DNA from 3 places in the Nonomuraea sp. NPDC003560 genome. Region 3 is predicted to be linked to each of the others. Evidence: riboswitches for the same ligand, from Rfam matches in the RefSeq annotation. Region 3 holds a riboswitch; each other region holds the start of a gene.

Region 1 (4,400 bases), on a different contig from region 3:
CCTCACGCGGTCGGCGGTCGTACCCCCCATATTGGTACGCCCCGCACACACAAAACAGAGGCCGGCGGGAAGCCGGCCCCTGTTTTACGCTGACGCGGGATTACTTGATCTTCACGACCACCGTGCCCGCGAACTTGTCCGCGAACGTCTGCTGCAGCGGCTTGTCCCACAGCTGCGAGGCGCCGTTGACCGCGACGCACGCCCAGGCGAGCAGCGGGCCGAGGAACGGGATGACGCTCAGGATGTAGCCGCCCCAGGTGACGCCGGCGCGCTTGATCGCCAGGTCGGACGCGAGCCCGCCCGGAGGAAGGGCCTGGCCCACCGGCACGACCTTGATCCCCATGACCATCTTGCCGACCGTCTGGCCGTTCATCTTCGTCAGGAAGAACTCGTAGCACACCCAGACGGCGGTCGTCACGATCGCCGACAGGATGCCGATGACGAAGCCCGACAGGATGCCGGAGGTCGAGCCGGTCGCCGAGTCGTAACCGATCGCGAACAGGCCCAGGATGAGGCTGACCACGAAGTTCACGACGCCGAGGATGACGCCGTCGATGATCCTCGCGACCAGACGCTGCCACCACTCCGCCAGGGGGGCCGGAGCTCCCGGAGGCTGCACGCCGACGGGCTGACCGTAGGGCTGGCCGTAGCCGGGCTGGCCGTAGGGCTGCGACTGCTGCTGCTGGCCGTATGCCTGGCCGTACTGCTGCTGGTCGCCGTACTGCTGGCCGTAACCCTGTTGCTGGTCGCCGTACTGCTGCTGGGCGTAGCCGCCCTGCTGGCCGTACTGGGCGTCCTGGCCGTAGCCCTGCTGCTGGCCGTAGTCGGACTGCGGCTGCTGGCCGTAACCCTGCTGACCCGAGGCGGCCTGCTGGCCGTACTGGGCCTCCTGGCCGTAACCCTGCTGACCGGAGGCGGCCTGCTGGCCGTAGCCGGGCTGGGCGTACTGCTGGCCCGAGGACTGCGGCTGCTGGCCGTAACCCTGCTGGCCCGAGGCGGCCTGCTGGCCGTACTGGGCGTCCTGCCCGTAGCCCTGCTGCTGGCCGTAGTCGGGTAGCGACTGCGGTTGCTGGCCGTACTGCTGCTGCTGACCGTAACCCTGCTGGCCCGAGGCGGCCTGCTGGCCGTACTGGGCCTCCTGCCCGTAGCCCTGCTGACCGGAGGCGGCCTGCTGGCCGTAGCCGGGCTGGGCGTACTGCTGGCCGGAGGCGGGCTGCTGTCCGTAACCCTGCTGGCCGTACTGGGCTTCCTGGCCGTAGCCGGGCTGCGTGTACTGCTGGCCCGAGGACTGCGGCTGCTGACCGTAGCCCTGCTGACCCGAGGCGGCCTGCTGGCCGTACTGGGCCTCCTGGCCGTAGCCGGGCTGCGTGTACTGCTGGCCCGAGGACTGCGGCTGCTGGCCGTAGCCCTGCTGCTGGCCGTAGCCCTGCTGACCCGGGGCGGCCTGCTGGCCGTACTGGGGCTGCTGGCCGTAGCCCTGCTGCTGGCCGTACTGCTGCTGTTGCTGGCCGTACTGCTGTTGCTGGCCATAGCCCTGTTGCTGCTGCTGACCGTATGGGGGCTGGCCGAAGGCATCGTCCGCCCGGTAGCCGACCACAGTCACGTCCGGGTCGGGCTCACCGGGCCGACGGCCGTGGTGCTGGCCGTACTCGGGGTTCTCGCCGGAATCGTCCTGTGGGTACGGCGGCTGTCCGGTGCTCACCGTGTCACCTCGCTTCGAGTGCGCATGTGGCACGTGTCAGGACACATGCCTGTGCTGCCCAACGTATCGACATAGGTATCAACAATCACCTTTCCAAGTGGTCAAGGTCCGCGTCACCCGATGTCAGATGCAGCAGCATGCGGGTGTTGCCAAGGGTGTTCGGTTTGACGTGTTCCAGATCAAGGAACTCCGCCACACCCTCGTCGTACGAGGCCAGCAACTCGGCGTAGACCTCGGGTGAGACCGGTGTGCCCTGGATGGGGCGGAAACCGTGCCTCGCGAAGAAGTCGACCTCAAAAGTCAGACAGAATACACGCCGCAGCCCCAGATCCTTCGCCTGCCGGACGAGTGCCGAGACGATCCGCCGCCCCACGCCCAGCCCCCGGCACGCGGGATCGACGGCCACCGTACGGACCTCGGCGAGGTCCTCCCAGAGCACGTGGAGCGCGCCGCAGCCGACGACCTCCCCGCCCCGCTCGGCCACCCAGAACTCCTGGACGTCCTCGTACAGCGTGACCGTGGCCTTCTCCAGGAGCCGCGGCCCCGCGCCCGCGTAGGTGTCCACGAGACGCCTGATCGCACGCACGTCGGGCGTGCGCGCACGCCTGACCACGACCGCGGTCTCGGGGACTGCCACTTCGGCCACCTGCTCCATGGCTCCCCAGGGTACAGATCTCATTACGGCTCGGCCCTAAATCCCACGTCTCGGGCATCTCATCACATCCCGTGGTCAGGTGAACACGGGCCGACTTGGAGCTTTCCTCCAGACCTCAGCACCCCGAATGCTGGACAAAAGGTGCAGAAGCCCGCTTCCGTACGGCTACCCACGAGATCACCTTGTGACCCTTCAGTTGTGAAACCTCTACAGACTCGGCAGTTCCGGTTGAGCGTGAACCCGGAGTGCATTAGTGTCCAGCGACGATGTTCTCCGCGTAATGCGCGCGGAAAGACACGCCCAATTCCCGCAAGGGAAGCCGGGGAACCAACGGCGGCGAGCACCTGGCGCCACCACTTGGGGTGAATCCGACCATCTCGGTAGGGCTGCTCCGGCCCGAACCCGTCAGCTAACCCGGCCGGCGTCGATGAGAGGAGCTCGGTTGGTGAAGCGGACGTTCGACCGCTCGGGGACGTCCGGGGGCAGGCACGCCCGCCCCCAGGAGCAGGCCAGGCGCGCACACCGCCTCGGCGTCATCGGCGTCACCGTCGCCGCGATGCTGTTCGCCGTCCCCGTCGGCTCCGCCGCCGCCGACCCGAAGCCGTCGCTCTCCGAGCTCTCCGACCAGGTGGAGAAGCTGCACGAAGAGATCGAGACGCTGGCCGAGCAGTACAACGAGCAGCGCGAACGGCTGAAGGCCGCCCAGAAGGCCAACGACTCCGCCCAGAAGATCCTGGCCACCAGCGAGTCCGACCTGGCCGCCAAGCGCGCCAGGGCCTCGCTGCTCGCCCAGAACGCCTACATCACCGGCGGCCTGGACAAGGCCCTGGCCTTCGCCCAGTCCGGCGACCCCGAGACCTTCCTCGACCGGGCCGCGACCACGTACGCGCTCGAACAGCAGCAGGGCGAGGAGGTCAACCAGCTCGCCAGGGCCATGGAGGCCGCCGAGCGGGCCAGGGCCGGCGCCAAGACCCGCATCGCCGAGGTCCAGAAGCTCGTCACCGATCTGGAGAGCAGGCGCTCGAAGATCACCAAGCTGGTCACCAAGGTCGAGAGCAACCTCTACCGGCGGGCCGTCGGCGAGGCCGGCCGTCCCGGCACCCGGGCCGTGCGCGTCAACCTGCCGGTCATCGGCGACGGCAAGGCCGCCCAGGCCGTCAAGTGGGCCCTCACCCAGCAGCTCAAGCCGTACGTGTGGGGCGCCGAAGGGCCGCGCTCCTACGACTGCTCCGGGCTGGTGATGGCCGCCTACCAGCGCGTGGGCATCTCGCTCCCCCACTACACCGGCGACCAGTGGACGGCCGGCAGGCAGGTCAGCCGCGACCAGCTGCGCCCCGGCGACCTGGTGTTCTTCTACAGCGACCTGCACCACGTCGGCATCTACATCGGCGGCGGCATGATGGTCCACGCTCCGCGGACGGGTGACGTCGTGCGGGTCGCCCCGATCGGCGGGCGGCCGTTCGCCGGCGGCGTGCGCATCGCGGACTGACCCGCGCGCCGGTTCGCCCAGCGCCACTTCGCCCAGCGCCGGTTCGCCCAGCGTCACTGGATGATGAGCGCCACCGGATGAGCGCCGCTAGATGAGCTGGCGGCGCGCCGCCCATGCCACGGCCTCGATCGCCGTGGCCACGCCGATGCGGTCGCAGATGCCCCTCAGCCTGCGCCGTACGGTCCGTCCGCTGATGTCCAGCCGCCTGCCGACCCGATCGACCGTCACTCCCCTGGCCAGCTCGGCCAGTAACGCCAAATCCGCGTGGCTCAGCTCAACGCCTTCTGTGAGCACATCCACCGGGAGCCCTCCCCCAAACAGCAGAACTCGGACCTTTCAGGCGAAGCAAAGCCGCTCGTCTCGGTGAAGGTAAACGCATCGCGGAAAGGTCGTCAAGCGCCACAATCGGCGCCCTTGACCAGTGCTATTGACATGATCACTTATATGTGACGTACTCCGCATATGTTGGCACGCCGTGGTCCGCTATGAACGGTCCAAACGATCAATTCGGCGGCCCGGTTCCACCTCCGATGAGCGCCACCGACGTGCTGGGT
Region 2 (4,400 bases), on a different contig from region 3:
GCGCAGGTCGGCCACGTCGTCGTTCTCGGCGGCCAGCCGCCGCTGCCCGGCCAGGATCTGCGGCAGGCAGAACATGTCGAGCTCGGTGGTGACCCCGTACCGCAGGGCCTGGGCCAGGCTGCCGTCGAACACGTGGGTGTGCGCGTCGATCAGGCCGGGCAGCAGCGTCCTGCCCGTGCCGTCCACCTCGGCGTCGGCCGGGCGGCCGGCCCCGCTGCCGACCGCGGCGATCAGGCCGTCCTCGATCACCACGTCGGCCGTCGCGATGGTGTGCTCGCCGTCGAACACCCTGACATTGCGGATCACTGTACGCATTCCAAGCTCTCCCTTGTGAGTCGTGACGCCACCACAGAGGGGCAACCGGCCGGGAACTGTGACATGAGTGGCATAGATCACGCTTGATGCCTTCATGTCACAATCGCCACGCGTCTGGACTCTTCGGTTGCGACAGACGAGGAGGCACGCCATGACACCGACCCCGCGGCACCCCGCCGACGCCGCCACCGAGCAGTTCCTCGGCTACCGGGAACTGCTGTTCTCGGTGGTCTACAACATGCTCGGCAGCGTCGCCGACACCGAGGACGTGCTGCAGGAGGTGTGGCTGGCCTGGTCCGCCCGGCACCGCAGGCCGGACGCCGGACCGGTGGAGAACGTCCGGGCCTACCTGGTGCGGATCGCGGTGAACCAGGCGCTCGCCCGGCGGGCGGACCTGAGCCGCCGGCAGGAGACCTACGTCGGCCCCTGGCTGCCGGAACCGCTGGTCACGGCCCCCGACAACGCCGGAGGCGCCGCCGAGGGCGGGGAGTCGTTGTCGATGGCGGTGCTGGTCGTGCTGGAGACCCTGTCACCGCTGGAACGAGCGGTCTTCGTGCTGCACGAGGTGTTCGGTTTCAGCCACCCGGAGACGGCCGGCATCCTCGGGCGCACGCCGGCGGCGGTCCGGCAGCTCGCGGCCCGCGCGCGCCGCCACGTCCACGCGCGCCGTCCTCGTCACCGGCCCCAGCCCGACGTCCACGCCGAGGTGACCGAGCGGTTCGCCGCGGCCGCCCTCGGCGGTGACCTGCGGGCCCTGCTGGAGGTGCTGGCGCCGGAGGTGACCCTGTGGACCGACGGCGGCGGCAAGGGACCGGCCACCAGCCTGCACCCGGTCCACGGCCGGGACCAGGTCGCGGCGGTGTTCATGTCCGTCGCCGCGACGCTGACCCCGGGCGCGGTGGACCTGCGCTACCGGCGGGTGGCCGGCGACCCGTGCGCGCTCGTCTTCTCCGGTGACGGCCCGCTGGCCGTGGTCGTCGTCGATCTCACGCCCGAGGGCGACCGGATCGCCGCCGTCTACTCCGTCACCAACCCCGACAAGCTCACCGGCATCCGCTGAGCCGCCGGTCCGCGGCTAGTTCATCGAGATGTGCACGTGGTCGTAGTGGTTCTCGGTGATGCTGCCGCGGTCGGACATCGCGCGCCAGCCCGAGCCCTGGTTGATGCGCTGCTTCCAGATCACGTACTTGACGCCCAGCTTGGCCTTGTTCTTCAGCGCCCAGTCGGCCAGCCGGTCGCCGAGGGCGTTGTTGACGGCGCTCGGCATGGTGCCGCCTGTGCTCATCATGAAGTCGCAGGCCCGGCCGAGCGGGTGCTCGCCGCTGGAGCCGGACCGGAAGCAGCCCACCTCGTACGGCAGCGAGAAGTTCTTCTGCACCTGCGCGCGCATCAGCCGGGTGCGCGGCGTGATGTTGTCCGAGCCGGCCGGCAGCTCGGGCGCCCAGCTCCCGTCGGACTTCTTGCCCGGCCCGAACGGCACCAGGTCCTGGAGCTTCTTCTTGATGTCGTCGATGACGTCCTGGGCGTCGTCGCGCTGCTCGGCCACCTCCGCCGTGCCCGCCTTCAGCTCCGTCGCGAGCGCGGCGGCGGCCGTGGCGGCCTTCTTCTGGTCGTCGCGGGCCTTGGCCACGCTGTCCACGACCGCCTGCTGCTCGGCGGTGAGCTGTTCGAGCACGGCCGCGCCGCCGCCGTCCGGGGTCATCATGAACGCCGGCAGGGAGGTGTCGCCGTTCTGGTAGCGCAGCCGGGCGATCTCGGCGACCCGCTGCTCGGCCGTGGCCAGCGCCTGCTCGGCGGCGGCGAGCCGCTGCTGGGCCGCGGTGGCGGCCTGCTGGGCCTTGGCCAGCTCGACCCGCTTGAGGTTGTACGTCTCGATGAGCTTGTCGACCTTGCGGTTGAGCTCCTTGAGCTGGGCCCGCAGCTGCGCCTCGGACGGCTTGGGCGCGGCCGCCACGGCGGCTGCCCCGGAGACCGAGGCCGCGGCCGGATGGACGAGCAGGGCGGTGGCGGTGATGAGACCGACGGCAAGACTCGCGGGGGACGAAGCCGCCACGTGGTTGTTCCTCTCCCTCTGCCGGCCGGGTTAGCTGACGGGTTCGGGCACGGGAGCAGTCCCTACCACTTGCGCGGATTCACCCCGGATGCGATGGGTCCCCGGCTCCCGGGCAACACGCCCGGGATTAGGCGTACAACGACCGTTATGGCCGATGTCTAACGGGATATTAGTGGTAGATCACGAGTCATGCGACTTTAATGAGAAACCAATTAGTGATCAATTCGTGATCGCAACATGCGTGCCGCCTCCTCCGGCAGCACGTCGTTGACGAAGGCCCCCATGGCCGACTCCGAGCCCGCCAGGTACTTCAGCTTCCCGGGCGCCCGCCTGATGCTGAACAGCTCCAGGTGCAGGTAGGCCAGCTCACGGCCGTACCGCACCGGCGCCTGGTGCCAGGCCGAGATGTACGGCATCGCCACCCCGAACAGCGCGTCGAGCGCCCGCAGCACCGAGGTGTACAGCGGCGCGAACGCGGCCCGCTCCTCCTCCGACAGCGCCGCCAGGTCGGGCACCTGCCGGTGCGGATACACGTGCACCTCGAACGGCCAGCGCGCGGCGGCCGGCACGAACGCCGTCCAGAGCTCGTTGGCGGCCACCACCCGCGTGCCGGCGGCCTGCTCGGCGGCCAGCACGTCGGCGAACAGGTTCCCGCCCGTGTGCCGCGCGGCGGCCCCCAGCTGGAGCTTGGTGCGCGGGGTCACGTAGGGATAGGCGTAGATCTGCCCGTGCGGGTGGGGGAGCGTGATGCCGATCTCCTCGCCCCGGTTCTCGAAGCAGAACACCTGCTCGACGCCCTCGATGCCGGACAACTCGGCCGTGCGGTCGGCCCACGCCTCCATGACCAGCCTGACCTGGGCGTTGGAGAGCCTGGAGAAGGAGGAGGAGTGGTCGGAGGTGAAGCACACCACCTCACACCGCCCGACACCCGGCCGCACCTCACTCAGGCCGCCGACATCCCCGTAAGTCCCAAAATTTCCGGAGAAAGAGGGGAAGCGGTTCTCGAACACCACCACGTCATAGTCATGGGCCGGGATCTCCGACGCCCGCGTGGCGGACGACGGGCACAACGGGCACTCGTCGGCCGGCGGCAGGAACGTTCGCGTCTGCCGGTGGCCGGCGATCGCGATCCACTCCTCGGTCAGCGGGTCGTAGCGCAGCTCGGAGGCCACCGGCCGCGGATCGAGCGGCCGCCGGTCGATCGCGCTCCGGTCGGCGTCGTCGCGCCGGTCGAAGTAGATCAGCTCTCGGCCGTCTGCCAGGTGGGTGATGGTGCGCTTCAAGGCGTGCCCTCCGCGATGATCAGTTCTCCGGCCCGTTCGGCCAGCTCGGTGCGTGCTTCCTCGGGCAGCCCCGCGTCGCTGATGACCACGTCGGCCTCGGTCAGCTCGGCGATCGTGCTGATGCCGACCGTGTTCCATTTGGTGTGGTCGGCGGGGACCACCAGGCGGTGCGCCGCGGCCACCAGCTCCCTGTCGGTCTCGGACTCCAGCAGGTTGGGCGTGGTGAAACCGGCGCGCAGGCTCATGCCGTGCACCCCGAGGAAGAGCGTGTCCACGTGCAGGCGGCGGATGGCCGCCACCGCCACGGGGCCGACGAGCGCGTCGGAGGGCGTGCGCACGCCGCCGGTCAGCACGACCGTGCGGTCGGCGCGCGGGTTGCGGTGGAAGACGTCGGCGACGGGGATCGAGTTGGTGATCACGGTCAGCTCGGGCACCGCGACGAGGTGGTGGGCCAGCGCCCACGTGGTGGTGCCGGCGGAGAGGGCCACGGCGGTTCCCGGCCGGACGAGGGTGGCCGCGTGCCGCGCGATGGCCTCCTTCTCCTGCTGCTGGCGGGCGGACTTGGCGGTGAAGCCGGGCTCCTCGGTCGAGCCGGGGCCGAGGGCCGTCGCGCCGCCGTGGACCTTCTCCAGCAGCCCGCGCTCGGCCAGCACCTCAAGGTCGCGGCGTATCGTCATGTCGGAGACGCCGAGCTCGCGCACGAGGTCGGCCACCCGGACGCCGCCGCTGCTGCGTACGCGTTCGAGGAT
Region 3 (4,400 bases):
CCACTCGGTGACCAGCGCGCGGCCCTCGGCGGTGATGGCGTAGATCTTGCGGCCCCGGGCGCCCTCGTGCTCGACCGTCACCAGGCCGTCGGCGGCCATCTTGACCAGTTCCGGATAGATCTGCGTGTGCCCCGCCTGCCAGACGTGGTTGAGCGAGTGCTCGAACTTCTTGGCCAGGTCGTAGCCGCTGGCCGGGCCTTTGGTGGCGAGCAGGCCGAGGAGCGCGATCCGCAGGGACATGCCCGCCAGCATAGCGAAGGCTTGACATGTCAGCTCTTACATATCAATCTTCACCTGTGACTAATGACATGAAGACCAAGGGCAACGGTCTGGTGTTGCTGGCGGTGCTCGGCGGGATGTTCCTGGCGATGCTCGACCAGACGATCGTCGGCACCGCGCTGCCCCGCATCACCGGCGAGCTGGGCGGCACCCGGCTCTACACCTGGGTGGTCACGGCCTATCTGCTCACCTCCACCGTGACCGTGCCGCTGTACGGCCGGCTGTCCGACCAGCACGGCAGGAAGCCGCTGCTGCTCGTCGGGATGTCGGTGTTCGTCGTCGGATCGGCGTTGTGCGGGCTCGCCCAGGACATGACCCAGCTCATCGCCTTCCGCGCCGTGCAGGGGCTGGGCGCGGGCGCGTTGCTGCCGCTGTCGCTGGCCCTGGTGATGGAGATGTTCCCGCCCGGACGCAACGGCGCCCGCGTGCAGGGCGCGCTCGGCGGCGTGATGGCGTTGACGTACCTGGCCGGGCCCTTCCTGGGCGGGTTGTTCACCGACCACGCGAGCTGGCGGTGGGCCTTCTACGTGAACGTGCCGCTCGGGATCGTGCTGATCGCGATCGTGGTGCTGCGGCTGCCGTTCCGTCCGGGCACCGGCGGCGGGGGCCGGCCGGACTACGCGGGCATCGCGGTGTTCAGCGTGGCCATCAGCGCCCTGCTGCTCGGCCTGACCGAGAAGGGCCTGGACGGCAACTCCTGGACCTCCCCGCCCGTGGCCGGGCCGATCCTGCTGGCGCTGGTCCTGCTGGCCGCGTTCGTGCTGGTCGAACTGCGGGCGGCGAACCCGGTCATGCCGATGCACCTGTTCCGGGACCGCACGTACACGCTGGTCAACGCGACCTCGTTCTTCACCGCCTTCTGCATGTACGCCGGCGTGGTGTTCCTGCCGCGCTACTTCCAGCAGGCGCTGGGCGTCAGCGCCACCGAGTCCGGGCTGAGGATCTACCCGATGACGCTGGCGATGGTGGCGGGCAGCGCGCTCATGGGCACGCTGATGTCCAGGACGCGCACGTACAAGCCGTGGCTGGTCGGGGCGCCGTTCCTGCTGGTGGCCGGCAGCCTGCTCTGCCTGAACCTCACCGTGCGCACCGACGGCCTGCTGCTGGCCGGGTGGATGGCGCTGCTCGGGCTCGGCATGGGGCCGATGTTGTCGGGGCTGACCGTGGCTGTGCAGCAGGCCGTCGCGCCGCGGTACATCGGCACGGCCTCGGCCAACCTCACCTTCTTCCGGCAGATCGGCGGCTCGGTGGCGCTGGCGCTGGCCGGCACCGCGTACACGTCGGTCATCACCACGGACGCGCCGGTCCACGGGCTCGCGGCCGCGCACGCCTCGGCGGCGGCCGTGGTCATCCCGTCGCTGGGCGTGGCGGGCGCGGTGATCGCCCTGGTCGCGCTGGTCATGATGCCCGGCAGGCGGCTGGAGCAGGCGCCCGCGGCGGAAAGCAGAGTGGAGGCCGGTTTCGCGTCGTAAGCGACGTCGTGCGAAGCTGTGGATGTCCCCAGAACCAGGAGGTCCTCATGGCGGAAACACCGGAGCCGGAAGTCAGCGAGACTCCCGAGGACGAGATGAAGCGCAAGTTCCGCGAGGCGTTGGAACGCAAGCGCGGGCAGCAGGCCGACTCGGCCGCGGGTGGCAGGGGCGTGGACCCGTCGAAGATCCACGGGGCGCACGGTCCGGCAGCGAGTAAAAGATCCTTCAGGCGCAAGAGCGGCGGCTGAAAGGCCCGATTTAGCAGGGGGTACGGCATGCCGTGCCCCCTTTCTCTTTACCTCGATAGGTAGATCTTTACCCGGTTCATGACGATTCGTTTGTATTTGTCCGAATCTCTGGGTACCGTCTTAACCAATTACCAGCTGGTGGCGTAGTCCCTACCAGGAGAGGGACGACAGCTGGCGCCGAATCCCGACTTGTCGGGAACCGGGGACCCATCTCATTGGGGTGAATCCGGCCATGTGCCGGTAGGGCATCTCCACGCCCGAACCCGTCAGCTAACCCGGTAGGCGAGATGGAGAGGACTTCACGCATGTACCACCTCGTCGTACCCCCGGACAGTGTAGTGACGACCGCCTGCTGAGCGGTCTCTTCCCTGACTTCCCCCACGCGCCGCGTAACCACCTTTTCGGCGCTCTGCCCGGTTACGCACCGTAGTCACGCGCGTTCCCCCTGTCCCCTCGCGAAGGACTTCACTGCTTCATGTCTCGATTTGGCCTGCGCTCTCTCGCCCTGCTGTCCGTGTCCGCCATGGGCGCGCTGACGATCTCCGCCACCGGCGCCCACGCCGACACCGGCGACGACCAGAAGATCCTGCTCAAGGGTTCCACGAAGGCCTCCTACTTCTGGGACGACTCCTCCGGCCGGGCCGGCGACACCGGCCTCCCCGCCAGCGGCAAGCCCATGCAGAAGGGCCTGGCCGCCAGCCCGAGCTGGCCCCTCATGACCGAGGGTTACGTGACCTACAACGGCAAGAAGATGCCGTTCTTCGTGGGCGACCGCGGCCCCGGCGAGCCCTCCAGCCGTGGCGTCATGCTCGACCTCGACGCCAAGACCTTCGCCGAGCTGACCGGCGGCACCTTCAACCCCGACACGCTCGGCGTGGACGGCAACGGCGGCCAGGGCCACATCAAGATCGATTACGTCATCACCAAGTGGGGCGACGGCAAGGGCAAGAAGAACTACCCCGTGGCCTTCTCCACCGGCGCGTGGGGCAGGTTCGACGACAACCCGGCCGAGCCTCCCAAGGTGCTGGCCGACAAGCCCGCCGAGGACGCGGCCGGTTCCGCCGGCGGCCAGGTCGGGAAGACCGTCGCGATGGGCGGCACCGTCATGGCCGGCGTGCTCGTGCTGGCCGGCGGCGGCGTGGTGCTCGGCGGCGAGCGCCTGCGCAAGCTGCTCAACGACTGATCTCCGGACAGACCGCTCTTTACGCCTCGCGACCAGAATGACATTCTGGTCGCTGTGATCCAGCGCGCAGCCGCCAACGGCATCGAGATCGCCTACGAGAGCTTCGGCTCACCCACGGGCAGGCCCCTGCTGCTCATCATGGGACTCGGCGCCCAGCTCATCCACTGGGACGACGAGTTCTGCGAACTCCTGGCCGAGCAGGGCCACCACGTCGTCAGGTTCGACAACCGCGACGCGGGCCTGTCCACCCATCTCCACGACGAGGGCGTGCCCGCATGGGGCGCGCCCTCGCCGTACGTGCTGGACGACCTGGCCGACGACAGCGCCGGGCTCATGGACGTCCTGGGCCTGCCCGCCGCGCACGTCGTCGGCGCCTCGATGGGCGGGATGATCGCCCAGGCGCTGGCCATCCGGCACCCCGCCCGCGTGCTGAGCCTGACCTCGATCATGTCCACGCCCGGCCCGCAGGCGGCCCCGCCGACCGAGGCGGCCGCCGCGGTGCTCTTCGCCAAGCCCGCGACCGACCGCGAGGGGGTCGTCGCCGGCGCGTTGACGACCTGGGCCGTGCTCGGGTCCCCCGGCTGGGAGCTGGACCGCGAACGCGTCACCAGGCTGGCCGGGCTCGCCTTCGACCGCTGCCACGACCCGGCCGGCACGGCCCGCCAGCTCGCCGCCATCATGGCCTCCGGCGACCGCACGTCCGCGCTGGGCGGGCTGAAGGTGCCCGCGCTGGTCATCCACGGCGAGGACGACCAGCTCGTGCCGCTCGCCGGCGGGCGGGCCACGGCCGCCGCCATCCCGGGCGCCCGCCTGGTCACCTACCCCGGCATGGGCCACGACCTGCCCCGCGCCCTGTGGCCCGCGATCGTCGCCGAGATCACCGCCCACACCGGCTCCGCGACGCCCGCCCGGCCCGAGCCCGCCCGGCCCGAGCCCGCCGCGTGACCCGCCGCGGAGCCTCCCTGCGCGGGCCGGTCAGAGCTCCAGCTTCTCCTCGATGACCTTGAGCATGTGCCGGGCCAGGGCCAGGTTGGCCCGGTTGCGGTCGAGGGCGAGGTAGAGGAACAGGCCCTTGCCGCTGCGGCCGGTCAGCGGGCGGATGATGTGGTACTGGGCGGTCAGCGTGATCAGGATGTCCTCGATGCCGTCCTTGAGGCCCAGCGAGTCCATCGTGCGCAGTTTGGCCTTGATGACCTCGGTGTTGCCCGCCGCCGCGAC

What was found. Region 3 has a riboswitch for cyclic di-AMP ahead of ACFYUV_RS21580 (hypothetical protein). Riboswitches for the same ligand answer to the same signal wherever they lie in the genome.
Region 1: it holds a riboswitch for cyclic di-AMP, as region 3 does, so the genes downstream of both, ACFYUV_RS24375 (NlpC/P60 family protein) here and ACFYUV_RS21580 (hypothetical protein) in region 3, are expected to answer to the same signal.
Region 2: it holds a riboswitch for cyclic di-AMP, as region 3 does, so the genes downstream of both, ACFYUV_RS41225 (hypothetical protein) here and ACFYUV_RS21580 (hypothetical protein) in region 3, are expected to answer to the same signal.

The regions. Positions count from the first base shown of each region.
Region 1 is NZ_JBIAOF010000006.1:166,028-170,427, forward strand. It holds gene ACFYUV_RS24365 (RDD family protein) at 101-1,702, opposite strand; gene ACFYUV_RS24370 (amino-acid N-acetyltransferase) at 1,788-2,357, opposite strand; cyclic di-AMP (ydaO/yuaA leader) riboswitch at 2,645-2,796, shown strand; gene ACFYUV_RS24375 (NlpC/P60 family protein) at 2,803-3,846, shown strand; gene ACFYUV_RS24380 (LuxR C-terminal-related transcriptional regulator) at 3,934-4,146, opposite strand.
Region 2 is NZ_JBIAOF010000013.1:358,508-362,907, forward strand. It holds gene ACFYUV_RS41215 (amidohydrolase family protein) at 1-315, opposite strand, end outside; gene sigJ (RNA polymerase sigma factor SigJ) at 467-1,375, shown strand; gene ACFYUV_RS41225 (hypothetical protein) at 1,391-2,368, opposite strand; cyclic di-AMP (ydaO/yuaA leader) riboswitch at 2,374-2,512, opposite strand; gene galT (galactose-1-phosphate uridylyltransferase) at 2,581-3,651, opposite strand; gene ACFYUV_RS41235 (DeoR/GlpR family DNA-binding transcription regulator) at 3,648-4,400, opposite strand, start outside.
Region 3 is NZ_JBIAOF010000005.1:205,843-210,242, reverse strand. It holds gene ACFYUV_RS21595 (PadR family transcriptional regulator) at 1-240, opposite strand, end outside; gene ACFYUV_RS21590 (MDR family MFS transporter) at 297-1,751, shown strand; gene ACFYUV_RS21585 (DUF5302 domain-containing protein) at 1,799-1,999, shown strand; cyclic di-AMP (ydaO/yuaA leader) riboswitch at 2,165-2,299, shown strand; gene ACFYUV_RS21580 (hypothetical protein) at 2,475-3,182, shown strand; gene ACFYUV_RS21575 (alpha/beta fold hydrolase) at 3,237-4,127, shown strand; gene ACFYUV_RS21570 (hypothetical protein) at 4,158-4,400, opposite strand, start outside.